DNA from 2 places in the Halomonas sp. AOP7-E1-9 genome. Region 1 is predicted to be linked to the other one. Evidence: predicted binding sites of a transcription regulator. Region 1 holds the regulator's gene; the other holds the start of a gene.
The links. Region 1 encodes LexA, which represses DNA repair genes until DNA is damaged. Its sites were predicted from a motif close to TACTGTNTANNTANACAGTA; they were not measured.
Positions count from the first base shown of each region.

Region 2: ACT3R4_RS12400 (PA0069 family radical SAM protein) is a predicted target of LexA. The motif match lies at 1,628-1,647, and genes of this name have one in related genera.

Region 1 is NZ_JBQSVC010000020.1:17,066-32,114, forward strand. It holds gene gpt (xanthine phosphoribosyltransferase) at 1-482, shown strand, start outside; gene ung (uracil-DNA glycosylase) at 475-1,158, shown strand; gene upp (uracil phosphoribosyltransferase) at 1,257-1,886, shown strand; gene ACT3R4_RS11910 (uracil-xanthine permease family protein) at 1,974-3,206, shown strand; gene mobB (molybdopterin-guanine dinucleotide biosynthesis protein B) at 3,257-3,817, shown strand; gene moaC (cyclic pyranopterin monophosphate synthase MoaC) at 3,823-4,623, shown strand; gene moaE (molybdopterin synthase catalytic subunit MoaE) at 4,627-5,082, shown strand; gene ACT3R4_RS11930 (ribonuclease J) at 5,149-6,726, opposite strand; gene purU (formyltetrahydrofolate deformylase) at 7,047-7,901, shown strand; gene lexA (transcriptional repressor LexA) at 8,009-8,686, opposite strand; gene ACT3R4_RS11945 (TetR/AcrR family transcriptional regulator) at 8,952-9,629, shown strand; gene ACT3R4_RS11950 (L,D-transpeptidase) at 9,607-10,134, shown strand; gene nagZ (beta-N-acetylhexosaminidase) at 10,212-11,237, shown strand; gene ACT3R4_RS11960 (hypoxanthine-guanine phosphoribosyltransferase) at 11,281-11,859, shown strand; gene ppsR (posphoenolpyruvate synthetase regulatory kinase/phosphorylase PpsR) at 11,888-12,721, opposite strand; gene ppsA (phosphoenolpyruvate synthase) at 12,952-15,049, shown strand, end outside.
Region 2 is NZ_JBQSVC010000022.1:345-15,393, forward strand. It holds gene ACT3R4_RS12395 (alkaline phosphatase) at 1-1,432, opposite strand, end outside; gene ACT3R4_RS12400 (PA0069 family radical SAM protein) at 1,668-2,753, shown strand; gene gadC (glutamate/gamma-aminobutyrate antiporter) at 2,906-4,444, opposite strand; gene ACT3R4_RS12410 (glutamate decarboxylase) at 4,543-5,940, opposite strand; gene ACT3R4_RS12415 (hypothetical protein) at 6,655-6,885, opposite strand; gene ACT3R4_RS12420 (Na/Pi symporter) at 6,896-8,080, opposite strand; gene tyrS (tyrosine--tRNA ligase) at 8,280-9,542, opposite strand; gene ACT3R4_RS12430 (helix-turn-helix domain-containing protein) at 9,629-10,441, opposite strand; gene ACT3R4_RS12435 (winged helix-turn-helix domain-containing protein) at 10,526-10,837, shown strand; gene ACT3R4_RS12440 (heavy metal translocating P-type ATPase) at 10,858-13,029, opposite strand; gene ACT3R4_RS12445 (hypothetical protein) at 13,047-13,403, opposite strand; gene ctaD (cytochrome c oxidase subunit I) at 13,407-15,049, opposite strand, start outside.

The DNA of each region.
Region 1 (15,049 bases):
GCGAACGCTATCACCAACACTTCATTATTTCCTGGGACCAGCTGCACCGAGATGTGCGTCAGCTTTGCCACCAAATGATGGAGCGGGACTTCAAGGGTATTGTGGCGATTACCCGTGGCGGGTTAATCCCGGCGGCACTTATTGCACGTGAGCTTAACGTGCGCCTGATTGATACGATCTGTATTAAAAGCTATGACCATATGGATCAGGGCGGTCTGAATATCATGAAGGGCGTTGACCATGATGGCGAAGGTTGGCTGTTGGTCGATGATCTGGTGGATACCGGTAAAACCGCGCGTGCGGTACGTGAAATGATGCCTAAAGCGCATTTTGTCACTATCTATGCCAAGCCAGAAGGGCGCCCCCTGGTTGACCAATATCTCACTGAAGTGGCTCAGCAGTGCTGGATTCAATTCCCTTGGGATATGGGAGTTGCCTATGTTGAGCCTCTCGTTGATCAAGTTAAAAGGACTTATGACTAATCCATTAACGAACGACTGGGGCCGGTGGCTCGGTGATGAATTTCAAGCCGACTATATGAAGGCGTTGAAACAGTTCTTGGCTCAGGAAAAAGCGGCTAAAAAGGTTATTTACCCTCACTCTTCTGATTGGTTTCGTGCGTTTGAACTGACGCCATTGGAAGAGGTGAAAGTCGTTATTCTAGGTCAGGACCCGTACCACGGCCCCCGTCAAGCGCATGGGTTAAGCTTTTCTGTTCAGCCGGGGGTGAAAATCCCCCCGTCGCTTGCCAATATTTATAAAGAACTGGCAAACGATGTGGGCGTTAAACCGGTGCCGCATGGCAGCCTGGTTAGCTGGGCCAAACAAGGCGTTTTGCTGTTAAACACGGCGTTAACCGTTGAGCAAGGCAATGCCGCGTCGCATCGCGGCAAAGGTTGGGAGCCGTTTACCGATCGAGCAATCGAAACGGTAAGTCAGCATGCTCCGCCGTGCGTGTTTTTGTTATGGGGTAGTCATGCGCGCCAGAAAAAAGCGTTGATTGATCAGCGGCGCCATTTAGTGCTGGAATCGCCCCATCCTTCGCCGCTGTCTGCCCATCGGGGCTTTTTTGGCAATCACCAGTTTTCTCAAGCGAACCAGTTCCTGCTGGGGCAAGGACGTTCGCCCGTTGAATGGCAACTGCCCGAAAGCGCTTAACCTGATGGACAGATGCAGGTAGAATGCGCGCAATTTTGTATGCCTGAAGATGCGGCCTGAGTCGTTATCCTGATATCACACTGCAGTGAGGAAGCCCCATGAGTGTCTACGCCATTAACCATCCGCTTGTTCAACATAAGCTGGGACTGATGCGCGAAGCTGATTTGAGCACCAAGAGCTTTCGTGAACTGGCAGGTGAAGTGGCCAAGCTCTTGACTTACGAGGCCACGAAAGGCCTGGAGCTTGAGGATCACGAAATTCAAGGTTGGAACGGCGAGCCTATCGCCACACGCCGACTTAAAGGTAAAAAAGTAACGGTTGTGCCCATTCTGCGGGCTGGTTTAGGCATGCTGGAAGGCGTTACGGATTTGATTCCCAGTGCGCGCGTCAGCGTTGTCGGCCTTTATCGCGATGAAGAAACGCTGCAGCCTGTGCCGTATTTTGCGAAATTCGCTAACGATATTGAAGAGCGCATGGCGCTGGTGATTGACCCGATGTTGGCAACCGGTGGTTCCATGATCGCCACACTGGACATGCTGCGTGAGCGGGGCTGTGAGCATATGAAGATCATTGTTCTTGTCGCTGCTCCCGAAGGCATCAAGCGTGTGCAGGATGCTTACCCAGACGTGGAAATTTATACGGCCTCGGTAGACGATCGACTCGATGAGAATAGTTATATCGTGCCGGGATTGGGAGATGCCGGCGATAAGATATTTGGAACGCGTTAAGCGTTTTGCCTAACGGTGCCCCTTACGCTTCGCGTTGGGGGCATTTTTTTGCCTTTTCGATATAAATTGATTCCTGGGAGTTGAGTGATGAGTAATGCTGGCAGCCGGTCCGAGTCTTGGCCGAAGGTACTGCTGACCGGAGCACAAATGCTGTTTGTCGCATTTGGCGCGTTGGTACTGGTTCCGCTGTTAACGGGCCTGGATCCAAGTGTTGCACTTTTTACTGCCGGTGCGGGAACGTTAATATTTCATGCGGTTACTAAGCAGTCGGTGCCGGTATTTTTGGCGTCCTCGTTTGCGTTTATCGCGCCTATTCAGGGGTCTATTGCCAGTTTCGGTGTTTCCGCGACGCTTGGCGGTTTAATGGTAGCCGGTCTTGTGTATGTCATTATTTCCCAGATCATACGCGTACGCGGTATCGGTTGGCTAAATCGTTTGTTACCGGCGGTGGTGGTTGGCCCGGTCATCATGGTGATTGGCCTGGCGTTAGCGCCAGTGGCCGTTAGCATGGCAACCGGGGAAACCAGCGACAATATCAGCTATGGTCAAGCGATCTTTTTATCCATGGCCAGCCTGCTGGTGACGCTGGTATTAGCGGTATTTGGGCGTGGCCTGCTGCGTTTGATTCCCATTATGGGGGGTATTGTTACCGGTTATGCACTCTCCCTGGTGATGGGGGTTGTCGATTTTACACCGGTACATGAAGCGGCCTGGCTTGGAATACCCAATTTTACGGCGCCTAGCTTTCATTGGGCGGCTATTTTATTCATGATTCCTGTGGCCATTGCGCCTGCGGTTGAGCATATCGGAGATATGGTGGCGATTGGTTCGGTAACGCGTAAAAATTATCTCGAAAAACCGGGCCTGCACCGTACATTGCTGGGCGATGGTTTGGCGACCATGGTGGCGGCACTGTTTGGCGGCCCACCCAACACGACGTATTCCGAAGTAACCGGTGCCGTAACACTGACGCGGGCGTTTAACCCTGTTTATATGATTGTCGCGGCGATTATCGCCATTCTGCTGGCCTTTATTTCCAAACTGGGTGCACTGTTGCAAACGATTCCAGGTCCGGTAATGGGCGGCATTATGACGCTGCTGTTTGGCTCGATTGCTGTCGTCGGAATGAATACGCTAGTACGTGCGGGTCAGTCGCTAACCGCGCCACGCAATCTGGTGGTGGTGTCGTTGATTCTAGTGTTTGGTATTGGCGGCATGCAATTTGGGGGAGGTCAATTTACCCTGCAGGGCGTAAGCTTGGCGGCTCTCGTAGGTATCGTACTGAATTGGCTATTGCCTCGTGAGCGCGAAGGGGAGTAACAGCTCCCTCGTCCTTATCAGGATTCATTACCAGGGAAGGAGACATGTATATGGTAAGTAATGTAGCCACTGCATTTCCCGTACTCGGCGTTGTCGCTTGGAGTGGAACGGGAAAAACGACGCTACTAACGCAGTTGCTGCCACGGTTGCGCCAGGCAGGGCTAAAGGTAGCTGTCATAAAGCATGCCCATCACAGTTTTGAAGTGGATAAACCCGGTAAAGATAGCTATGAGCTGCGTAGCGCCGGGGCGGCACCGATGCTGGTCGCCTCACGGGAACGCTTTGCGCTAATGCAGGAAACGCCGGGTCAGGATGAGCCAGACCTGGCAGCGTTGCTGGCGATGATGGCTTACCATGAGCCAGACCTTGTGATTGTCGAAGGATTCAAAGCATGGCCCATTCCCAAGCTCGTACTGTATCGTAAGGGAATTGGAGAGCCGTCTATTCTTCATGATGCGACGATTCAGGCGGTGGCGCTTGATGATCAACCACCGGTTGAGCTTGACCCCCGGATTACCCCGCTAAACCTTAATGATATCGATGCAATTACTCACTGGGTGCGTACGTGGGCTAGCACTCAACCCAATGGCACATTTTTAAAACATAGGTGATAAACATGCAGCTAACCCACCTCAATACGCGTGGTGAAGCTAATATGGTCGATGTGGGTGATAAGCACGAAACACGTCGTGAGGCCGTCGCCTCGGGGCGGATTTTAATGCAGCCAGAAACGCTGAAGCTGCTAAGTGATGGCGAGTTACCCAAGGGCGATGTCATTGCAACGGCCCGTATTGCCGGTATTCAGGCCGCGAAGCGTACCCATGAATTGATTCCCTTATGTCATTCGTTGGCGCTTTCCAAAGTCTCCATTGAATTTGATATCGACCCTGCGCAGGGCTGTGTCCACGTGACGGCACTGTGCCGATTAAATGGGCGCACGGGTGTTGAGATGGAGGCGCTTACCGCGGTGTCGGTCGCGTGTTTAACGCTCTACGATATGTGTAAAGCCGTCGATAAGGATATGTGTATCGACGCTGTTCAGCTTGAAAGCAAACGCGGCGGCGTACGTGGTGATTATCAGCGCAGTGCTCGCCCGCAAGCCCCCATTGTGACGGGGGAGGGGACGGCAGGCGAAGTGACATTAGGCGAACGCTGCGCCTCGCCCTGTGTTCGGGTGAAGTTTTTAGCCGAGCTGCGTGAACGTGTCGGTGTGAGTGATACGGTGCTTGATCTGGACCAGGTGCCGAGCCGTGATATTGCGGGTTTGAAGGCTGCGCTGAGCCAGCGTGATACACGATTTAGCGTGCTCACCGACCAACGGACGCTGTGTGCGATTAACCAGGTGATGGCCAACGATAGCGCACGGATTACTGACGAGGATGAAGTCGCCTTTTTTCCACCCGTGACAGGGGGCTAAACGATGAATATCCAGGTCCGAGTCCAGTCAGCGCCTTTTTCATTAGGCGATGGCTATGCGTCGACGCTCGCCCAGCGAACCGATATTGGCGCGGTTGTCAGTTTTACAGGGTTGGTTCGGGACTTTAACGAGTCGCCTGATGTCACCGGGCTTACCCTGGAACATTACCCCGGCATGACAGAGCGTACGTTGGAGCAGATAGGCGAACAGGCGTGGCAGCGCTGGGCGCTCCAAGCGGTTTATATTGTTCATCGGGTGGGTTACCTGGCGCCGGGGGATCCCATCGTTAGGGTGCTGGTGGCGAGCGCTCACCGGCGCGAAGCATTTGAAGCGTGTGACTTTATTATGGATTTTTTAAAAACCCAAGCGCCGTTCTGGAAAAAGGAGCATTCCACCAAGGGTGAGTATTGGGTGAAAGAGCGCGCTGCCGATTGGCAAGATGCCGAGCGCTGGTCATAAGGCTATTACAGTACCCGCCTGGCGAGTACGCTGCGTTCTACAGGATTCGGTTACGCCTCGTTGCGTTTATAGAGGCGCTTCCGCGGCCATTATTTGTAAGTGGACCTCGGGCATGTGCTGCATGTGGTCCGCCAACCAATGAATCAAGCGTGGCTGTAGCGCAAGGCGCAAATCAGCCAGCGTATCCGCTTTAATCTCCTCCAACTGATTGTCCAGCCATTCGCTAAAGCTATCTTCGTCGAGCGGGCTGGCGCTGTTGCTATCCAGCATCAAGCGACCGATGCGCCACCATCCGGTATCGCTGGCCGCGACAGGCAGGGCGAGAAATAAACTGCCTCGGCGCGTCGTGGTTTTGGTGGCCTCCAGGCCTGGATGCGGCACAACGCTATTTTGATTAACGATACAGGGCGGTTGAGGGTGGCGGGCTTCGCAGCGCAGTCCCAAGTGGTCCATAACGATCATGTCGCCATTAACGGGTGCTAAAGGTGCGCTGATGCCCAAGGAGTCTGCAATCGCTTGGTGGGCCTGCTGGTGGCGCGCTTCGCCGTGCACGGGGATCAAATATTTGGGCCTGATCCACTGGTAGAATGTGATGAGTTCTTCTTGCGCAGGGTGGCCTGTGGCGTGCAGCTCAGGATGATTAACCTCATCAAAGATCGTGACCCCAAGTTGGACCAAGCGTTTTTTGAGCTGCTCTATAGGGCGTTCATTGCCGGGGATAGCTTTGGCAGAGAAAATGACGTTATCGCCAGGCTCAAGGTCAATAAACGGGTGGCGCCCTTGGGCCAGTCGTTGCAGTGCTGCACGAGGCTCACCCTGGCTACCTGTGGCGATAATCACCACTTCATCGGGGGGCAAATAGCCCAAATCATGGGGGGGAACAAGCGCTGGGAAGTCATCCATGTAGCCAAGCCCACGTGCAATGCTCACCATGCGCTCCATGGATCGTCCCATCAAACTGACCCGACGGCCGCATTGATGAGCCGCCCGGCCAATGGCCAGTACGCGTGCAAGGTTGCTTGCAAAACAGGAGACCACGACGCGGCCCTTGCACTCCTTCAGGCTTTTAGCCAGCGCTTTAGCCACATCGCCTTCACTGCTGGAGTGGCCAGGCAGAGGGGCATTGGTTGAATCACCTACTACTAAATCAATCGGGGCAAGCGCTCGAAAGTGCGCCGCGTTAATGGGCGTGCCAATCAGCGGCTCTGGGTCCAGCTTCCAATCCCCTGTGTGCATTATGCGGTAATCGCCCATCACGATGACCAGCGCGCAGCTTTCAGGGATCGAATGGGTAACCGGCAAATAGCGCACCGAAAAGGGTGCCGTTTCCATTGCTTCGCCCGGCTCGATAATCTTAATCGCGGCGCTACTTAGCTGGTGTTCAGCGAATTTTGCACGTAAGAGACCTGCCGCAAGTGGGGTGGCATAGATAGGGCAGTTCCACTTGGGCCATAACCAGGCAACCGCGCCAATGTGATCTTCATGTCCATGCGTTATAAATAACGCTTGGGGCGTTATGTTCAGTGCCTCGGCGGTGCCCAGGTTAGGTACTTGAAGGGGCGAGTTAGGCAAATCCTGGCGAATCATCATGCCGCAGTCGACCGCGATCCAGTGATCGTCGTATCCATACAGCGTTAGATTCATGCCGATTTCACCACACCCACCCAGCGGCAGTAGGCGCAGAGGTGGGCGGCGGCGAGGACGAAGTTGAACGCGTGGTGGATGCATCGGTTATGAAAAGCCTAAAAAGTAATGCCTTAACTATACGGGAAGGCAGGGGCGGCTAACAATGACCCCCGACATTAGATAACGGTGCTTCGTTAATAGGGTTCCGGTACACTAGGCAGCCGTTATTTACGGCGTCGCTATTTAGCCGCTGTTTGCGGCGCCGTTGCACTATGCCAATAGACGATGCCAATAGTGGTTTGTCATTTGTATTTCGTAGGTCGTCAAGAGTACTTCACATGTCTCATTATTACCGTTTAGTCGTTTCCTGCCCCGATCAGGTGGGTATTGTTGCCCGTGTGTCTGGATTTATTGCTCAACAAGGCGGCTCTATCACCGAGGCCAGTCAGCATTCTGACTTGCAAACGGGCCGCTTTTTTATGCGTTATGAGATATTGGCCGATTCGCTTGGCATGTCCGTTGACACATTACGCAGCGCCTTTGAGCCAATTGCTCAAGAGTTTTCCATGCAGTGGGCGCTAATGGATACTCAAAAGCGTCGGCGCGTCATCCTCATGGTCTCCCGTGAGTCTCACTGCCTGGTGGATTTACTTTACCGTTGGCAGGCAGGTGAGCTGGATTGTGATATCGCCGGTGTGATTTCTAATCACGAAGATATGCGCTCAATCGCTGAGTGGTACGGTATTCCTTATCACCATGTGCCGGTGGACCCGAATAATAAGGAAGAGTCGTTTACTCAGGTGCAGGAGCTTATTGATAACGCGCGAGCGGACTGTATTGTATTGGCGCGCTATATGCAGATTCTGCCCCCGTCGTTGTGTGAGCGTTACGCTGGGCAGGTGATTAATATTCACCACAGCTTCTTGCCTTCATTTGCCGGTGCCAAGCCTTACCATCAGGCTTATGAACGCGGCGTAAAACTAATTGGCGCGACGTGCCACTACGTGACGGAGGAGTTGGATGCCGGGCCGATTATTGAGCAGGACATTCATCGTGTGAGCCATTGCCATACGCCAACTGACCTGGTTCGCTTTGGGCGCGATGTAGAAAAAGCCGTATTGGCGCGAGGCCTGCGCTGGCATCTGGAGGACCGCGTTTTGATCCACGGCAATAAGACCGTTGTCTTTAGCTAAGCGTTTTAAAAACTGTTTAAGCTGAACCAGTAACAAAACAAGGGGGTGGCCATGAAAATGGCCACCCCCTTGATGCTTTTAAAAACCGATTTTACGCAAACGGCTTATTAGCCTAACGCTTGGCCATTACCGCCACGGATGACGCCTACACCTACGCCTTCAATATCCAGGGATTGGGTTCGCAGGTCGATTTCAATCGGTGCAAAATCAGCGTTTTCCGCAATCAGCATGACCTGATGCCCTTGGCGTTGAAAGCGTTTTACGGTGACTTCATCTTCCAGCCGCGCAACGACGATTTGCCCATCACGTACACGATCAGTGCGGTGCACCGCCAGTAAATCGCCTTCCAGGATGCCCACATCCTTCATGGATAAACCGCGTACCCTCAGGAGGTAGTCGGCTTTAGGGGTGAAATATTCCGCGGGTAGCGGGCAGTAACGGTCAATATGCTCCGCTGCAAGGATCGGGTTGCCAGCGGCCACTTCACCAATAACCGGCAAGCCCATTGGCGGAAGCTCATTGCTGTTGGCTGCAACGGTGGCGGGTAATTCGCTAACGTCCTGAGCTTCCTGGTTGGGGAGGCGAATCCCCCGCGACGTATTGCGAATAATCCGGATAACGCCTTTACGCTCAAGAGCACGTAAATGCTCTTCAGCGGCATTGGGGGATTTAAAGCCCAAGGCCTTGGCAATTTCGGCGCGGGTGGGAGGGTAGCCGAATTCACCCATAGTTTTTACTATAAAATCAAAAACATGTTGCTGACGTGCTGTGAGTGGCCGCGACATACCAAACTCCATAAACAATAAAAGACAGTCGGTATCTGTCTGCTTGATCAGTATGTGTTTAAGTATACAGTATGTTGCTCTATCCAGTACATGGTTAAAAAAGCAGCTTGTTAAAACACTGTTTGTGAGCGGTAAGACGTTTGAATTAACGCTAATGCGCAGGGTAGCCAAATAAAAAAAACGGTGAATAAGGGTGATTGAGCCTGATTAAGATATGACTTACTATTCTGGCATGTTTTAAACACTCGTTTCTCCGGAGGCCATAATGGCACAATCTGACACGGTGTCACGCATTCTGGATACCGCTGAGGTGCTGTTTGCAGAGCGTGGCTTTGCTGAAACGTCACTGCGTAACATTACCAGTAAAGCACGGGTAAACCTGGCGGCTGTTAATTATCATTTTGGTTCCAAGAAAGCCCTTATCCAAGCCGTATTCTCACGCTATCTAGACCCGTTTACTCAGCGTTTTCATGGTGCGCTCGATGAGCTTGAAGCCCACTATGCCGATCGCGCCATCCCCCTGGAAGAGCTACTTGAAACAATGGCCACCACGGTGCTGGCAGTGCCTGCTGAACGGGATAGTTTGAAAGTCTTCATGCGCTTATTGGGATTAGCCTATAGCCAAGCGCAGGGGCATTTACGGCGCCATATTCAAGAGCAATATGGGGATGTGTTTACCCGCTTTACCGGGCTTGTGCGTAAGGCGACCCCTGATTTACCCGATGCCGAGCGTTTTTGGCGGCTGCACTTTATGTTGGGTACGGTCATTTTCACCTTGTCGGGGCTGGATGCGCTACGTGATATCGCCTCCAAGGATTATCAGGAGCAGGTGACTGTGCGTGATTTAGTGCGACGCTTGCGCCCTGTGGTCGTTGCCGCCATGAATGCTCCACTGCCGCAAGAGGTTGAAGGAGCGCAGCATGCGAACGCCCCTGTTAGCTGAGTTGCCACCTAAAAAAGACGGCTGGATCGAAATTGATACCGGCGCACAAATCCTGCGCTGGTGGCAGGGTCAAACACCAGACTTTGAGTGCGCTATCTCTACTGGACGCGCTGGCGTTGGCCAGCAAGAAGGAAGTGGCCAAACGCCGCATGGCTGGCACTATGTTCGCGCGGCAATTGGCCATGAACAGCCGGTCAATGCGGTATTTAGAGGCAGGCGTTTTACCGGTGAAATTTTCTCAAGTGACTTGGCCGACGCTCATCCGACACGTGACTGGATTTTGACGCGTATTTTATGGCTGTGTGGGTTAGAGCGAGGATTTAACCGTGCAGGCACGGTTGACTCTCAGCGCCGCTATATTTATGTACACGGAACGCCGCCCGATCAACCGATGGGCAAACCTGCTTCACATGGCTGTGTTCGTATGCGCAACGAGGACCTGCTTTATATCTTTGAGCGCGCCGTGCCTGGAACGCCTGTTTGGCTACATGGCAGCCATCTGTAATGGCCTTACGCAGAGGCTTTTTTGACTCTGTGCGTTGATCGTCTAAAATCATCGGCCCTTTTGTTGGATCCCTGCTAATGACTCAACCTATTGGCCCGGTCATGCTCGACCTGGAAGGGCCTGAATTATCCAATGCTGAAAAGCGCTTGCTGCTTGAACCTGCTGTCGGTGGCGTGATTTTGTTTGCCCGTAATGTGGAAGACGCCTACCAGGTGCGCAAGCTGTGTAGCGATATAAGGCGTATACGGGGCGATCTTTTATTGGCGGTTGACCAAGAGGGTGGCCGTGTACAGCGTATCAAAAAAGGGCTTACCCGCTTACCGGCCATGGCCCGGATTGGCGAGCGTTATGCTCAAGACCCTGAAGAAGGCCGCTCTCTCGCCATAGACGCAGGTTGGTTGCTTGGCATGGAAATGGCCGCCTGTGGGCTGGATTTAAGCTTTGCACCCGTGCTTGATGTGGATAGCGGAATTTCTAGCGTCATCGGCGACCGTAGTTTCAGTGGTGACCCTGAGCACGTTGCTCAATTAGGCGCCGCTTTTGTTGAGGGCTTGCATCAGGCGGGCATGACCGCTGTGGGTAAACACTTCCCTGGTCACGGCGGCGTAGCCGCGGATTCCCATGTCGCACTGCCCATTGATGAGCGTTCAATGGAGGCAATTAAACAGCGTGACCTTGTCCCCTTTGAACAGCTAGCCCCCCAGTTGGATGGCATCATGCCCGCGCATGTCATTTATCGAGCGTTTGATACACGCCCGGCGGGCTTTTCGCCCAGTTGGTTGGGTATGCTGCGTGAATCGCTGGGCTTTAAAGGCTGTATTTTTTCAGATGATTTAAGTATGGCAGGTGCTCACGAAGCGGGCTCGCCACGCGAGCGTGCCGCTGCTGCGCTCGCCGCTGGCTGCGATATGTTGCTGGTGTGTAACGACCGTGCCGCTGCGCTTGAGGTTGTTGAAGCCAGCCAAGGCATCGCCAATAAGCGCCCTGCGAAACTCCGCTATGGCCGTGCACGACCTGATTTGGATGCGCTGACCGCGCTGGGGCGTTGGCGACGTACGCATGCCAGGCTAGAAGCGCTGGCGGACTTCCCTAACCCCACCTGATTTTTCTTTTCGCAATATTGCTACATTTTTTGGGAGTTACCCCATGTCCAAATTGGATAAAGAAGCGCTTGAGTCATTGGACTCAATGCGCCAGCTAATGGAAACAGCAGACTGCCTGATCTCTCAGGAAGAAGTCGAGCGGGCGCTGGATCGCATGGCGGAGGCCATTACTGAAGACCTGGGGGACAAACTGCCGGTTTTTTATTGTGTGATGAACGGTGGCTTGATTACGACCGGGCATCTGCTGACCCGATTGGGGTTTCCGCTGGAAGTGGACTATTTGCATGCCACGCGTTATCGCAACGAGCTGCGCGGTGGCGAGCTTTTCTGGCGCGTATCCCCTGAAATTCCCATGGCCGGGCGCCACGTCGTCATTGTGGATGACATTTTGGATGAAGGGTCGACGCTCGCCGCAATTCTTGCTTACTGTAAAGAAGCTCAGGCAGCCAGCGTTACGACTGCCGTTCTGGTGGATAAGCAACATAACCGCAAAGCGGTGCCGGGCTTGAAAGCTGATTACTGCAGCCTGGAGGTCGCGGACCGCTATGTGTTCGGTTTTGGTATGGACTACAAAGGCTACTGGCGTAACGCCCCAGGTATCTTCGCCCCCAAAGGCATGTAATTTTTAGCGTTGTACATTTAGTGCTGGTTTAGCGGGGGGAGAAGCGCCTCGCTAAGCCTGTCTCGGCAATCATCCGTGTCGAAATTTCTTCTACTGAAAAGCGCGTCGCATCAATAAACGGAATATGCATAATCCGGTAAAGCGCTTCAGCCTGTTCGACTTCCTGCAGACACTGATCCATTGAGCTATAGCGGCTGTTCGGCCGACGCTCATTGCGTATGGCGGATAACCTGCGAGCATCAATAGTTAACCCAAACAACTTGCGCTGGTGCGGTGCTAACACCTTGGGCAGCTTGAGCGTGCCGTCTTCGTCAAGGTCGTCCTCGGTAAGCGGATAGTTGGCCGCTCGAATGCCAAACTGAAGCGCTAAATAAAGCGATGTGGGTGTTTTGCCACAGCGCGATACGCCCACTAAAATAATATCGGCTTTGTCGTATTGATGCGTACGGGCGCCATCGTCGTTATCGAGTGCGAAGTGTACCGAATGAATCCGGTCCATATAGACATCGTCACTGCCAATCGAGTGAGTTCTTCCCACGCTGTAAGAAGAGTGGGTGCCTAATTCCTGCTCCAAGGGTTTCAAAAAGGTAGAAAAGATATCCACCTTGAAGCCCGGCGCTTGGCGAATTACATCGCGTATCTGCTGGTCAACGATGGTATCGATAATGATCGGTTGTTGCTCATCTCGAGCGGCAGTGGATTCAATAACCCGGGCAAGCGCTTCCGCTTTATCAAGCGTATCGATATAAGGCTTGGTCAGCATGTTGATCTCAATATCGCTGAATTGAGCCAACAGGCTGCGACCCAGGCTCTCGGCCGTAATACCGGTACCATCGGAAATAAAGAAAGCTGTCCGCTTCATAATCACGCCCGTCAATTAAATAATAGATACGCTATTGTGTGCCGAGTGTTCGCTAAGCACAACGCCCCAGGCGACTACATAAACTGCCCGTATACGCCTTATGTTGTAAAAATCCTCCACTCCCTTCGCTATTAGACCAATGGCGAATAGGGTGGCACGGTGATAGGGTGACACGATCAATGATTGGCGATCTAAAAGATTGCATCAACGTCTTAAAGCGAGGGGGTTGCGTGGAAGAGTACATTCTGTGGTTCGATCAGTTAGGTATGGCCGACGTCGAACGCGTGGGTGGTAAAAACGCCTCGCTGGGCGAGATGATTTCCAATCTGTCAGGTGCCGGGGTAACCGTACCGGGTGGATTTGCCACTACGGCTCACGCATATCGTGAATTTCTCTCTCATGAAGGGCTTAACGAGCGCATTAACAGCACGCTATCGCGCCTGGACGTTGATGATGTTAAAGCACTGGCGGAAGCGGGTACTAATATTCGCCAATGGGTTATTGATACGCCGCTGCCGCCCGCTTTTGAAAGTGCGCTGCGTCAGGCCTATGAGCAACTGCAGGAGCAGCACCCTCAGCTGAAAGTAGCGGTGCGCAGCTCGGCAACCGCGGAAGATCTGCCGGATGCCTCTTTTGCGGGCCAGCAGGAAACTTTCCTGAATATCGAAGGTTTCGATAATATCAAACGCGCTGTACACGAGGTGTTTGCCTCGCTGTTTAATGATCGCGCAATTTCTTACCGCGTTCACCGTGGCTACGCTCACGAAAACGTCGCGCTGTCAGCGGGTGTTCAAAAAATGGTGCGCTCTGAGACGGGCGCTTCTGGGGTCATGTTTACCCTGGATACCGAATCAGGCTACCGCGATGCTGTCTTTGTGACGGCCTCGTGGGGGCTGGGCGAAACGGTTGTGCAAGGTGCCGTCAACCCTGACGAGTTTTACGTTCATAAGGGCACTCTGGCGGCTGGCCGCCCGGCGGTTTTACGGCGTAACCTGGGTTCCAAGCTCATCAAGATGGTTTACGGCCAGGAAACCAGTGCTGGTAAATCCGTCGACACCGTTGATGTGCCGCTTAATCAGCGTAATCGTTTCTGTATTAGCGACCAGCAGGTGATGGATCTGGCCCATCAGGCAGTGACGATTGAGCAGCACTACGAGCGCCCCATGGATATTGAGTGGGCGCTTGATGGTGACGACGGTAAGCTCTATATCGTGCAGGCACGCCCTGAAACGGTGGTCTCGCAGCAGGAAGGCGGCAAGTTAGAGCGTTTCCAGCTGCGCGAGAAGGGCCGTACCCTGATTACCGGCCGGGCGATTGGTCAGCGCATTGGCCGTGGCACGGTCAAAGTGGTCATGAGTCCGGAAGATATGGATAAGGTTCTTGACGGTGACATTCTGGTGACCGACATGACGGATCCAGACTGGGAGCCCATTATGAAGCGGGCTTCAGCCATTGTTACCAACCGTGGTGGGCGTACCTGCCATGCGGCGATTATTGCTCGTGAGCTGGGCATTCCGGCGGTGGTTGGGTGTGGTGACGCTACACAGCAGCTCAGAGAAGGCACCGATGTCACCGTTTCCTGTGCCGAAGGTGACACCGGCCACGTTTATGATGGCCTGCTGGATTTTGACTGCAAGGTTTCAAGCGTCGATGCCATGCCTGAAATCCCGTTCAAGATTATGATGAACGTGGGCAACCCTGATCGTGCATTTGGGTTTGCCAGCCTGCCTAACGCAGGCGTAGGGCTTGCCCGGCTTGAGTTCATCATCAATCGTATGATTGGCGTTCACCCTAAGGCACTGCTGGATTACGCAACGCTGCCCGCTGACTTGCAGCAGGTGATTGACCTTCGTACCGCGGGCTATACCGACCCGGTAACTTTCTACGTGGACAAGCTGGTGGAAGGTATTTCCACGTTGGCGGCGGCCTTTTACCCTCAGCGGGTTATCGTGCGTTTGTCTGACTTCAAGTCCAACGAGTACGAAAACCTGATTGGCGGTAAGCTTTACGAGCCGGGCGAAGAGAATCCCATGTTGGGCTTCCGTGGGGCTTCGCGGTATATCTCGGACGCTTTCCGGCCCTGCTTCGAGCTTGAGTGTCGCGCCTTAAAATACGTACGCGACGAGATGGGGCTTGATAACGTCGAAATCATGGTGCCCTTTGTACGCACCACTGATGAAGCCAAGCAGGTGGTTGATCTGTTGGCAGAAAACGGCTTGAAGCGCGGCGATGCAAGCGGGCTGAAAGTGATCATGATGTGCGAGCTACCTGCTAACGCATTGTTGGCTGAAGAATTTCTTGAACACTTCGACGGCTTCTCAATCGGCT
Region 2 (15,049 bases), on a different contig from region 1:
CTTCGATACCGAAAGCGTTTAGGCCCGCGCGGAATACGTCGGTGTTGTCGATCCAGTAGTGGCTGTCTTCGTCTACTTCATAGCGGGAAAGACCGTCTTCTGCCTGAGCAATGTCAAAGAAGAACTCAGCGCCCGCGCCGTGGGCATACAACGGTACCAGCTCACGCGTGTGGGTATCGGAATGCCAACGTACCAAGGGTAGCGCGCCAGCACCCTGATTAACGATCGGGCTATAGGCATTCACATCAGAGTCAGGACCTTGAAGCAAACCGTTACCGTGATCAGTCGTTACAATGATCAAGGTATCGTCCCAGGAACTGTTGTTTTCTACCCACTCAACGGCCGCTTCCACAGCTTCGTTGAAGTCGATTTGCTCTTCGATAATACGCGGCAGGTTGTTAGCGTGAGCAGCCCAATCCACAGCGCCACCCTCAACCATCAGGAAAAAGCCATTTTCGTTGCCGTTTTCACTGGCATTGAGCACGTTCAAAGCGCCGCCCGTCAGTGTGGCAAGGCTTGGTGACGTATCCAGTAGATTACCGCCGGTTACGCCGGGGCGGCTGTATTGCAGCGTCTGAATGTTCTGCACCAGGCCCAGTACTTTGTCCTTGGGAAGATCCAACTCACCAGCAGCCAGAGCTTCAAAATCGTCCTTGCTTTCGATAAAGGCGTAATCCGTTTCGCCGCCTACCAAGCGCTGGTAGGTCTCTTCGCCACCGATAAAGCGGAAATCGCTCTCACCGGGGTTATCGACATGCTCGCCGGCTGCATCGTAATAGGGGTGCCCGGTACCGATGGCGACAGTGGCAAGGCCAGAATCGACAATTTCGCGGCCAATGGCTCTATAGTCGTTGCGGCTTACGTTATGGGCCATGAAACCGGCAGGCGTCGCGTGGGAGACCTGCACCGATGAGACAACACCCAGAGCGCGGCCGCTATCAACAGTGTATTCGCCAATATGCTTAAGCGGCTCATCATCGTTGGACCAGTTGATGGCGCTGTTATAGGACTTATGGCCTGAAGCCAGCGCCGTTGCCGCTGCCGCGCTGTCGGTGTAATCAGCCCGAGCGTAGTCGTAACCGGCAAAGTAGCCCTTGTAGTTACCCAGGCTACCTTCGTAAACGGTATCTACCGCCTCGTCGTTCCAGAGCTCGGCTGGTTCAAACGTAACCGTACCGTCATCACTCTTGGTGGGCGTGGTAGAGGTGTTTAACGGATGCGTTGCCATGAAAAGCTGTGTGTCAAACTCATCATAAACTTCATGGCCCAGCGCGCCGTGACGGAAGTAACTTGCCGCACGGAACGTCTCGATACCGGTACCGTCGGTGATCATCAAAATAACGTTCTTAGCTGTATTTTCCTGCGCTAATACCGGCGTAGCCATGACCGATGCCAGTGCCAACGTGAGTGCGTTGCGCGTAAAGTTCTTCATTTTCATCCCTAAAATAAATTTAGCTAATTTGATATCCAACAAATCGTAGCGCCTAAAAATGTCATTTTCATGACTGCTAATGAAGGTAAGTCAATTATTTCTAATAAACATGAATCGCAATCAGTAGCCGATCCGTAAAACTGTTCATTGCGGGTTTCTCCTGAGTAACGCTTGCACGCTTGGTCACAACGCATATACTGTATATATATACACAAATATAGAAAGAGGCAGGTGTATGGCGTCTCTCGGCAAATCACCAATACGGCCTCCCGTGCACAAAGGCCGCGGGGCAACCTATGACCCGCACAACCGCTTTGCCCCAACCCATAGCGTGGCAGAAGACGACGGATGGTGGCGCGAAGAGACTTCCCCCACACGGGCAACTGAAGTACGCGAAGAAACCAGTAAGAGTGCGCTTTCCTGGAACCGGTCGCCAGACTTGCCTTTTGATCGCTCATTGAACCCTTACCGAGGTTGCGAACATGGCTGTGTTTACTGCTATGCCCGCCCTTCTCATGCCTATTGGGATCTGTCCCCGGGGCTTGATTTTGAAACCAGGCTGATTGCCAAAAATGGCCTGGTGGAGCAATTAAGTGAGGAGTTTTGCAAGCCTGGATACGTCTGCCGACCAATCAATCTCTCTGGTAATACCGATTGTTACCAGCCACTAGAAGCCAAGCGCCACTTAACGCGCCAGTTGCTTGAGCTATTATTGGCTTGCCGCCATCCAGTCACTATTGTGACCAAAAGCACGTTAGTGTTACGGGATATGGATCTGCTGGCTGAGATGGCCGAACACCGCCTGGTGCGCGTATTTATTAGCCTGACCAGCCTAGACGCCAATATGAAACGCACGCTGGAACCTCGTGCGGCCTCTCCTCAAGCGCGTTTAAAAGTTATCCGTGAGCTGAATACTGCTGGCATTCCCGTCGGAACGCTTGTTTCTCCGGTCATCCCCGGATTAACGGATCATGAAATAGAGCGGATTCTTGAGGCCGCCAGCCGTGCTGGCGCACGAACGGCGTCCTGGATGCTGCTGCGCTTACCCCATGAAGTCGCTCCTCTTTTTGAAGCCTGGCTGGATGCCCATTACCCCGAGCGTGCGGCCAAGGTAATGAGCCTGATTCGCCAATGCCGGGGCGGCAAGGCCTACGACGCTCAGTTCGGTAAGCGCTTTCGCGGCGAAGGTATTTTTGCCGATATGATTGCACAACGCTTTAATCGCGCCAGCCGCCAGTGGAACTTTCAATCTCGTACCGAGCAAGGGCTGAATACCCGAGACTTTCGCCCGCCCAACGCTCAGGGCGAGCTTTTTTATTAAAGCCCATGAAAAAGGCATTTGCCTGACATACTCTCAGCTTACTGAAAGTGCCAAGCAAATGCCTAAGTGATTAATACTACTGTTTTTCGCTATTCGTCATAGCTCTGCTTAAAATCTAATGACGACCTTTCTAAACATCCTCCCATGGTTCATCAATGCAGCTTTTCTCCATCAACAGTGATGTGATGCGTACTGCGGGCTTTGGGATGAATAAAGTAGTGACCTTCGGGCGCGGTATGGGGCTTGATATGGTGTAGTTTAAGGTTTTTTGGCGCAGCGCTTTTATTATGCACTCCATAAATAATAAACGGAATCGATAGCACTACAAGGAAACAGCCGATCAGCAAACCGGTATACACTTCGTTAGACTCTTTTCCTGGCAACCCCGTGGGAGGGAAGAAGGAGACGACAAAAGCAACTAAAGAAGTAAGTAACCCCACTACTGCAACGGTAATTTTTATTTTGTTACCGCCAGGGATATTGAAGGTACGTTGATTTTCAGGCTGTTTTCGAACAAGGGTAATGTAAGCCAGGAATAGCATAAAGTAGCTGCACAGATAGATAACGACGGTTAGCGCTAGTGCAATCAGGAAGGACATATTATTTCCTCCCCCCGTATTCGTCAGAATAATCAATGCGATCGTTGTAATGATTAGCTGAGAAATAACCAACGCCACCGGCACGCCGTTCTTGTTTACTTTAGCAAAACGCGCCGGCAGGATACCCTGCTGCGCGGTTACCAACATGCCGCGTGATGGTCCAACAATCCATGCGGCTATTTCAGCCAGCACGCCCAGCAATAGCAGCGCAGCAATAATCCGAATAGCCCATTCAAAATGGCTGCCAAAGTGGTTAATCAACACACTGAACGTTTGCATCACGCCCGCAGATAAGTTGATTTGCTCGTGAGGAATAACAGATGCAATCGTCAACCCACCGAGAGAACTTAAGAGAATGGCAGAAACCATAAGAAATAACATGGCGAGAGGATAGTCACGACCAGGGTTTTTCATCTCATTGACATGAGTCGCCGACGCTTCAACCCCCATATAACTCAGTATAAAAGCGACAAACACTACCAAGGTACTCATACTACCAAAGGTGGGGAAAAACGTCTGTGCACTCATTTCAATAGCGACCGGCGCACCTGAGCGAAGATACAAAACTGCAAGCCCAATTAAGATAAAAGCGGGCAGTAGAATACCTGCAAAAAAGCCTAGCTTTGCAATCCGCGCCGTATTCTTGGTACCGCCAAACTGAGTTAACGCTAATCCCCACAATATAATCAACGCCGCAATCGTTTTGACTATCGGGTCGCTATTCAGTGCAGGCCAATTAAGAATATAAGAGAGTGCGCCTAGCACGAAGTAAAGCATAGGAATAAAGCCGACAGCAATTTGCAAATAGCCAAAGGAGATTGCCGCAAATCCCCATCGTTCACCTAGCGTTTTGGATACCCATGTAAAAACCCCACCCTCTTCCCAGCCTTTAACCGTCGCCATTTCTGCCGCGCAAAGCCCTACCGGAATAAACCACAGAACCCCACCAAGAATAAGAAAGAAGACCAACGAGAAACCCGATGTTGCAAAGGTAGGATATTCATATACCGCCATTACCATTGAAGCCGTTATCGCGAAGAAACCCAATAACGAAAGCTGCTTTGGCGCGGCTATCGATTGTGTATTATCCATATTTATTCCCCGAAGAAACGAATTATTAATCCGTCATTCTTTTATTCGCTAATTAGAGCGGCGATGTCTAGCCGCCCTAACAACCAAAGAGTCTCAAATCAGGAATGATTAAAGCCGCTGGCTTCATCTTCTGATAGTGGATTAACCACGGGATGATCTTCAAAATGCTGAAGTGCTCGCTTCATATCTTCAATTAACAAGCAGCCTAGATCGTAGCTCACCCCATGACGAACAAGGATACGCTGGATAACCAAGTCTTCACGGTGAGCTGGCATAGAATAAGCAGGGACTTGCCAGCCGCGCGAGCGTAATTTGTCGGCCAGGTCATAGAGCGTATAACCGCCAATATTTGCTCCCTCTTTCAGCTTCCATGCCAACGCAGGAATACCTTCATTGCTGTTCCCATCAAAGAGGATTTCGAAGGGGCCTAGTTTACTAATCTCATCTGCAATATGCTGCGCGGTAGCGTAACAGGCATTATGGATTTTGGCGTAACCTTCACGGCCAAGTCGCAGGAAGTTGTAGTACTGCGCAATGATTTGCCCGCCGGGGCGCGAAAAATTGAGCGCGAATGTCGGCATATCACCGCCGAGATAGTTAACGTTAAAAATGAGCTCTTCGGGCAAGTCTATTGCTTCACGCCAGACCACCCAGCCAGCTCCCAAAGGTGCAAGCCCAAATTTGTGGCCAGACGTGTTAATGGACTTTACTCTCGGGAGTTGGAAGTCCCACACTAGATCTGGCGCGCAGAACGGAGCCAAGAAGCCCCCACTGGCACCGTCAACGTGCATAGGAATATCCAGGCCGGTTTCTTGTTGCAATTGATCCAGCGCTTCGCTGACAGCTTTTACTGGCTCGTATTGGCAAGTAAAGGTAACGCCCAGCGTTGGTATGACGCCAATCGTATTTTCATCAACGCGTTTGATAACTTCCTCTGGGCTCATAATCAAGCGATCGCCTTCCAGCGGAATTTCACGCAGTTCAACATCAAAATAACGGGCAAATTTGTGCCAGCAAATTTGTACTGGCCCACAAATCATATTTGGTTTATCAGTGGGCAACCCTTCTGCCGCACGTTTTTTCCGCCATTGCCACTTAAGCGCTAGCCCGCCAAGCATTGCGGCTTCTGAAGAGCCAATCGTCGAGCATCCCATGGTTGTTTCTGGCGAGGGTGAGTTCCAGAGATCTGCTAACATCCTAACACAGCGTGCTTCGATCTCCGCAGTTTGTGGATATTCATCTTTATCGATCATGTTTTTATCGATTGAAAGATCCATCAAATTACGAATTTCATCATCAACCCACGTTTGGCAAAATGTTGCCAGGTTCTGGCGGGAATTTCCATCAAGCATTAATTCGTCACGAATGGCGCTAAATACATTGTGAGGATTCCGTTCCTCATCGGGAAACCCGGATTTCGGCAACGATGTCGCCAAGTCAATTGATGCATATACATCGTCATTATCATTACGTGCATTTAACCCTTTGACATCCATCGTACTACCCCCAGTTTTTTATATGGATCACGTTTACTGCTCAAAGATCAGCTAAAACCACCCTACCAAACCATCAACATTTACTATACCTACATAGATGGTGCTTTTAGTCTATGACAAAATCTTAAAAATGAAAAATCGTAAGTATGATTTAAAAAATTATTTCGCCAGCAAACGTCTATCCATCTGAAAATGCTAAAAATATTACCAACCAAGGCGTGACATCTCTTTCTCATAGCACCCAACGGGTAGAAAAGTGGTTTAATAACGAGTATAAGAAAATATACCAACTCATCAATAGATTAAAAACCTTGACGCTACAAACATCCAAACAATGGCTCCCATATTAATCTACACAACGGTATAGGATTATCTTCAAGGCCATAGCACGATATGACCACTCAATAAAAACAACTTAAGCCACTGTTTTACAATAAGGCATCATGAGTGAAAAAGGTATTTTATCCAGCCATCATTTAATGAATACTGGGCAACTCGACCAAGAATTAGAAAGATAAATATTCAACAAGCAACCATTTGTGCTGACGAATAAACAACAGTGCTATAATGGAATAAGTCAAGACATGAACATACAGTATGGCATGACCTAACAGGTCCCATAAAAAGGCATTTTCCTGACATACTCTCAGCTTACTGAAAGTGTCAAACAAATACCTAAAGGAGTAGCCTTGTTGCTTTCGCTATTCGTAACGCTTATTTAGGCCGGTGGCGTAGCTCATTAAGCACTAACGTAAAGAAACTACGAATTTCGTTCATTTTGGGTCGTGCTTCTTTAATCAGCGTATCGAAAGGTTCTAGTTCGCGCTCTTGCGCTTCTCTTTGTGCAATTTCTTCTCTTATTTCTTCAATGAGCTCGGAAGAGTCATCCAGCATGGCCTTGAGTTCAGCGGTCGATGTTGACACTAGCTCGTGTTGATGGGTCATGGGTGTTTCCTCAAAACAGCGTGGTGAGCGCAATCAGGATAGCTGGCACGGCAATAAATACGCCTAATACCCAAGCAGCGGCGAGTGCTTTTCTTTCTGAGGCGGCACGGCCTAGCCACTCGGCACCTTTAACAGGCAGTGGTCTTAAAAACGGTAGGCCAAAAATCACCACGACGGCAAATAAATTAAAGAAGAGGTGAACCAGTGCGATTTCCAGCGCCAGTATGGCAGTTGCCCCAGTGATTGCGGTGGCCGCAAGTAGCGCGGTAAACGTCGTGCCAATATTGGTGCCCAATGTAAAAGGGTAAATCTGCCGTAAAGAGAATGCGCCTGACCCAGCTAACGGCACCATTAAGCTTGTGGTGGTAGAGGAAGACTGGACTAAAAACGTCACCACAGCACCAGAAGCAATACCGGCGACGGGGCCACGTCCAATGGCGTTATGCATAATGTTTTTTGCCTGCCCTACCATCAATACTCTCAGCAGTGCGCCGATATAACGAATCGCTAAAAAAATCACGGCAATACCAAAAATAATCATGGCAACGCCACCGGCAATCGTGGGCAGGTTCATGGCGACACTTTCAACCGAAGAGGTAATCGGCTTTGTTGCCATCCCGACAATATTAATACTGCCCATGGAAAGGTCAGCATCACCGTAAAACAGAAACGCCGTAGCGTTCGACAGCTTTTCAAGCGGATGAAAAATAAGCTCAATGGGCAGAAAAATCGCCACGGCCAGCAAGTTAAAAAAGTCATGCACCGTTGCGGCAGAGAACGCCCGCCTAAACTCGGCTTTATCACGTACGTGGCCAAGGCTTACCAATGTATTGGTGACAGTAGTACCAATATTGGCCCCCATGATCATGGGTACCGCCATAGCGACAGGCAGGCCGCCCGCCACAAACGCCACGATAACGGAAGTAACGGTTGAAGATGACTGTATCAGGGCCGTCGCGACAATCCCAATCATCAAACCAACAAAGGGGTTGGTGGCAAATTCAAACAACTGAGCGGCATGGCCGCCCGCGGCAATCTTAAAGCCATTACCTATGATGGATACGGCACAGATCAGGAAATACACCAGCAATGCAAGCGTGAGCCACTGCCTTAGCGTGCCCTTGCGCCGGACTTTTATTCTGCGACCCTGGCTTGGTAAGACCTCTTGCACAGCACTATTGATATTTTCGGCCATTGCCACATCCTCTTGGAAGGAAGAACGCACGTATAACCCACCCACTCCTGCAAAGAGTGGCGTCTATAAGTGACATAGGCGTGACAACGGCGTGGCACTATCGTGTTAGAGCGAACGGTGTTGGATCGAAGAGAGGTTGTTCACAATGGGCAACATCCAGCGAATGCTGCTACTTCCTGGAAGCGGCATCCCATGTAAGTTACCCACGCTTGAACAATCGAAAGTGCTTTTTCCCTTTTTGTACGATCCAGTATTGGTCAAAAAGCGCGAATGCTTGACTTAGCTGCCCTTGCTCGGCGCGCTCGCCGTTGATACGTACAGCGTTCTGGTCAATCAATTCACGGGCTTGCCGCCTGGATGAGGCGAGTTCGCTTGCCACCATAGCTTCTTCCAGCGTCTGTCCAAACGCTACGTCTTGGCAGCGTAGCCCATCAAGCTCAAGTTGCTGTAGCTCACTACATGAGAGCGCAGCTACTTCACCACTGAACAGTGCTTGGGAAATACGCTGAGCAGCAGCCAGCCCCTCCTCGCCATGCACAAAGCGGGTAATGGTTTCAGCAAGTACACGCTGCGCTTGGGGCTTGCCAGCGGCCTGCTTGTCTTCTGCTTCGATTGCGTCGATGTGATCGCAATCCATGAACGTGTAATAGCGTAAAAAACGGTAAACGTCAGCATCATCCGTATTCAACCAGAACTGGTAAAACTGGTAAGGCGAGGTCTGTTCCGGGTCGAGCCATACCGTGCCGCTTTCCGTTTTACCGAATTTGGTACCGTCGGATTTGGTGATCAACGGCAGCGTCATACCGAACACCTGCTCGCCGTTCAGGCGACGTGTTAGGTCGATACCACTGACGATATTGCCCCACTGGTCGTTGCCACCCACTTGTAACCGGCAGCCCAACGTCTTATTGAGGTGGGCAAAGTCATAGGATTGCAGCAGCGCATAGCTGAATTCAGTAAACGACATGCCCTGGTCAGGCCGCTCAAGACGCTGACGAACGGATTCACGGTTAATCATCGCATTCATCGAGAAGTGTTTGCCCACATCGCGAAAGAAGTCGATCACGTTAATCTGGCCAATCCACTCTGCGTTATTAACCGTTTTCAGGGGCGCTTCGAGGTGTGGGGCCATCAACCAATAAATCTGTTCGCTTAAGGCGTTAACCCAGCCCTCAACCGTTTCGGGAGAGTTAAGCGAACGCTCCGCCGCCTTGAAGCTGGGGTCACCAATCAAGCCGGTGGCACCCCCGACCAACGCCACACCTTGGTGGCCGGCATCCTGAAAGCGTTTGAGCATCAATAAGGGCACCAAGTGCCCGATATGCAGGCTGCCCGCCGTGGGGTCAAAACCGCAGTAAACGGTCTGCGGTGATTCGAGCAGAGCCTGAAGCTCATCCAGGTGAGTTGTCTGCGCAATCAAACCACGCCGTTCAAGGTCGTGAAGCAATGCCTGTACAGTCATCATGCTCGCCTTTTTAGCCATTAGAGAAGATGGTCATAGGCTAAAAGTTGGCGGCGCAATCCGCGATATCCCTAAAGGGATAGAAATCAGGATTGGGTGACGGGCGGTGCGGTAATGGCATGATTGATAAACAGGCCAAAGAGCTCGCTTAACGACGCCACACCCAGCTGGGCGTAAATACGTTTGCGGTGATTCTTGACCGTACCTTGGGTGATCTGCAGGCGCTCGGCAATCTCTTCGGAATCCAGGCCCTGCACCATCAAGGCAGCCACCTGCTGTTCACGGTGGGTTAAATGCGCCTGCCCAAAGCTGCCAATGGCCTGGTGAATGTGCTGGCTAATCGGCTGATCGGGCTGCAAAGGCTCAGAAAGATACAACGGATTATTGCCCCACTGTTTGCGGCACAGCGCGGCCAGCAGCTCAATATACAGCTCAAGGTAGTGGGCATCGGAGGAAGAAAACCCGCCACTCTCCGCCAACAATCCTAGGTAGATAACTATCCAGCGGGCATCATCCAGACGAATGGCGAGGCAAAGTTCATCCTGCCAGCCGGTTCGCTGATAGAAGTTGCTGGCATACTCGTTATACCCGGCAGGCGGTACCACAGCGGCCATACGCAGCACACCTTGGCGTGGTGCTTGGTCGAGCGCTACCAGAAAAGGGTCCTGCTGGTAATCCTGTAGCAAGTAGCGCTGAAAAAGCAGCTCACGGCGCTCGGGAATGGAATCGAACAGGTAGATAGGGTGTTTATCAGGCCGGTACCCAATGATCACCGCACAGTCAAAGTGGATAATGGTTTTGAGAAGCGCCGTCAGCTGTGAGGTGAAGCTCACCGTGTGCAGCGCATCAATCGTCTGCGTTAACGCATGCGACATGGCGTCTTTAAAGAGAGTAGGCATACGTATTAAACGGTGGCTGTGGCAGAGGACGTTCAGTATGCTTTAGTCCGCGCTCATTTATAAGACATTCACACAGTAGATTTTATGACCGACTCTCTCAGCAAGACAAAATCCAGCTTTTATCGACGTCTTTACGTGGCTTACCTGATCGACCAGGGCGTCGCTAGCGTACCTGCGCTCGTGAGCGCCTGTGGCATGCCGCGTCGTACGGCTCAGGATACGATTGCGTCACTTGCCGAACTGGACATTGAATGCCAGTTTCAACCAACCCAAGGCGAGCGCCATAACAGTGGTGAATACCGGATTATCAGTTGGGGGCCAATTGACCCTTCCTGGGTCAGAAATCAGGCAAAACGGCTGGCCGAGGCACTGGATTATCCCTCGCTCTCGTTTTGATTGCCTGCTGGTTCAGATGCTCAATCACGCCAGGCAAGCCGGGCTGCATTCAGCGTAACGCTTAATGAACTGGCGACCATGGCCAGTACCGCCACCAGCGGGGGGATGGCCATCACGATCACCAAGCCCAGTGCTAGCGAATTATAGACGGCCGACAGGGTTAAATTCTGCAACATGACACGCCGAGTTGCCTGAGCAGTGGCAAGCCCCTCAACCAGGCTAGAAATACCCGGTTTCAGTAAATGCGCAGCTGCACCTTCACGGGCGGCATCACTGGCGTTGAAAGGGGCTGCCCCAATATCGGCAGCCGCCAGGCTTAAGGTGTCATTAACCCCATCGCCCACAAACAGCGTAGGCCCTGGCAGCCCCTGAACCAAGCGGGCTTTCGCCTCCGGCGAACGCTCTGCAAAACATGCATTCGGCGCCAGCCCAAGGCGCTCAGCCACCGCCTCAACGGCGCCAGGCCTATCTCCACTCAGCATGACCACCCAGTAATCGGCTTGCAGTGATTGAATACTCGGCGCGGCATCCTCATACGGCGTATCTTCAAGATAGAAACTCCCTAACCAGCCTTGAGCATCCGCCAGTATCACTTCAGAGGCGGCAAGTAAGGTATCTACTTCTGGTAGCTCAATACCTTGGCGAGTTAAAAAACGTTGGCTGCCCAGCCAAATATCGCCATGTTCAGGCAAGTGAAGGTGCACCCCTTGCCCAGGCACCTCTTCTATCACCTGGGCTTGCCGCGACACGTATGTCGGGTCAGAACCCGCCCAACGCTTGAGCGCTTGGGCCAAGGGATGCTGGCTGTTGGCTGCCACTTGATACAACGTGGCTTTAAGCGCTGGCTCGGTCACCCCTTCACGGCCTACCCAATTTACTAGCACCGGCTCGCCCTGCGTTAACGTGCCGGTTTTATCCAGCGCAATGGTTTTTACTCTCGCCAGCGTTTCAAGCGCTGCCGGGTCGCGCAAGGCGATCCCCTGGTTTAACAGTCGGCCGCTCCCCGCCAGGCTTGCCAATGGCACGGCCAAACCTACGGCACAGGGACATGCAACTACCAGTACTGAAAGCGCTCGAACGGCGGCATCTTCAAGGCCAAGCCCCAACAATAGCCCCACCGGCAGAGTAGCTATTCCCAGTATTAACGCCACGGGGCTTAACCAGGCAGCAAAGCGGTCGGCGAGTTTTTGCAGTTCGCCCTTTTGCGTCTGGTAATGGCGCATTTGGTCGCGAAGACGGTCCAGACGCCGATCGCCCAAGGCATGAGTGACCGTCATACTGACATTAGTGCTGCCTAGTAACCGACAGCCAGCATAAACCGGCTCACCTTTAGGAAAGTGGCGAGGCATGCTCTCCCCCGTCAGCGATGCGGTATCCACCCACGCGGCCTCTTCTAAAATGCCGTCCAGCGCAATAAGCTCACCTGGCGTGAGCATTACTCTGGCACTCGGTAGCACCTCAGCCAAGGGTTTTACCTGCCACTTGGCGCCCTCCCACACCAGCGCCTCACCCTTTGGTTGGGGCAGAACATCAAGGGCTTTTAACCCGCGATGACGGCACAGCGTTTCCACTAGCCGCCCGCCTAGCAAAAGCACAATGAGCATGACGGCTGTATCGAAATACACCTCGGCAGAGCCGCGCCACAAAAGTCCGAACGACACCACGACCGCAGACCAAACGCCGAGGGTCACCAGTACGTCCATGCCCGGACGTTTGGCACGTAGCGTGCGCAGGCCCGCCCGATAAAACGGCCACCCGGCAAAGGTCACAACGGGGATCGAAAACGCCCCCGAGACCCAAGCGACGACCCACTCAATCGTTGGGTTGGGCAACGCCCCTGCGTAAATCAACAGGGATGCCAGCATGGTCCACATGCCAAACACGGACCCCACCAGCAGGCGTAAACTCAAATAGCGGCTTTCCTGCTCAAGGCGCGCATGCGCGTCCGCACCAACTTCCAGCTCGGTTAATCGGTAGCCCAGTCGTTTTACTCCAGGGGCCAACGTGTCGAGCGAGATAGCCTCAGCAGCTCCTTTTACCCATAGCGTGGCGGTTGGGTAGTGAACGCTGATGCTCTCAATCCCCTTTCGGTGGCTAAGCACGCCCTCCACGGCGAGCGCACAACTGGTGCACCACATGCCGTTTAGCGTGTACAGCGCTTCTTTGGCGATTGGCTCCCCCTGCGCCTGCATCGGTGGCTCTTTACCGCTTACAGACAAGGCGGTAAGCCAACCATCGGCCCGGCGACAAACACCACGCCCAAGGCAGAAAACACGTATAGCCATGCGGACACAAAGGCATTAAAGTGCTGCCGCCCTTTATGCTGTTTAGCTTCCTGAAAACACCCCCAGGCAAGCCCGGCCAATAGCACGGCGGTTACCAAGCTCAGCAACAGCAGAGTGATATTGATATGGTTAAATGCACCTTGGTCAGGCTCAGGAGGCACCACAGCGCAGGCAACCGATAGCCCGCCGTAAATGGCGACAAACCAGATGCTCCAAAGCGTCAACCCACCTACAAAATGGCCCGGATGAGTAAGATTTAATCGCTGCACGATTGCTTTCATCGCTTAGCCTCCAATCACGCGCGGTAGCACGGCCAGCGCAACAACCAATATCCAGAACACCACCACGTTATAGCGCCAGAAATAAGCGACGACTACCGGTTCAAACGGCGCATGCAATCCCACATAGCGGTAACCAACACGTAAGCCCTGGAGCAGAGAAAGTACTGCCCCCAAGGCGCTATGCAACAGCGCGTAGTAGAGGCCTACCATCAGAATTGCATCATGCGACGTTTCAGTAACCGCCAGATTAGCGCGCACCATTACCCATAAAATCAGCGCAAACTGAATACCGCCCAATAGCGCGGCGCCGTAAAAGTTAAACGCCAAGCCACGCTCTTGTTGTTTACGCAGTCCCTGTACGCTCTTCTCCATTAACGCCGCACCGCCCAGTAATGCGCCACCCGCGATGACAAGCGCTATTAAGGAAAGCGGCGATGTCTCGGGCATCCGCCATTCAGGCGATATCGTCCATAGATAGAACCAGCCAAATAGATAAGATAGGAAAAAAGATCCATTGGCGATCATTGCGGTTGTCATGGCCCAAACGCCGGGGCCATCCATGGTTCGGGAGTGCAGCGGTGGGTCGCCAGGCGTAACATTAGCGTTAGGCGCCGCTTTAGGATGGGCCCCGTTCTCCCACGACCAGCGCAGCAGGAAAACGACCGCCACCGCTGCCCCCAAACCGGCCAACGGGTACCAGCGCAATAACAGGCTGATACACACTATCGCAAGCGCCATAGCAGCAAAAAGCGGCCACCAGGAGTTACTGGGCACATGAACAACTTCACGCACTTTGCCGGTTAGCGGGTCGGTGCCCCACATCTCGCGGCGGCCGTGGTCTGCTGAGGCCAGGCCGTGTTTGCCTTCTTCCATCTCCTGCGGCAACTCAGGATGCTCCCAAAGCGGGTGGCGTGTTTCAACAGGAGGCAAGCTGACAAAGTTATAGGGAGTCGGTGGCAGTTTATTGGCCCACTCCAGTGTATCCGCATTCCATGGATTGGTTTTGGCGGGTTTGCCGTAGCGAAAGTGCAGCGCGATATCAATCAGCACCATGGCGAACCCTGCCGACATCACAAACCCGCCGATGGAAGACAACAAGTTAAAAATATCCCAGCCCAATCCCGTGTCATAGGTATAAACCCGCCGGGGCATTCCCAAAAGACCTGTCCAGTGCATAATCAAAAAGGTGGCATTGAAGCCAATAAACACCAGCCAGAAGCCCCATTTGCCAATCGTTTCAGAGGGCATCCGCCCTGAAAAGAGCGGCAACCAGTAGTAAAGCCCGGCCATTAACGGGAAAAGCATGCCGCCTACCAGTACATAGTGCATATGCGCCACGACAAAGTGCGTGTCATGTACCTGCCAGTTAAAGGGCACTAGCGCCAACATAACGCCGGTTAAACCACCGCACACAAAAATGACCAAAAATCCGACGATCCATAGCATCGGGAGTTTCATTTTGGGTTTACCAAGCCACAGTGTGGCCAACCAGGCAAAGATTTGAATACCGGTAGGTATCGCCACCAGCATACTGGCAGCTGAGAAAAATGCCTGAGCCAGTTGGGGGATCCCCACCGTAAACATGTGGTGGACCCATAGCCCAAAGCTAATAAATCCCATCACGGTAATGGCGAATACAACCCAGC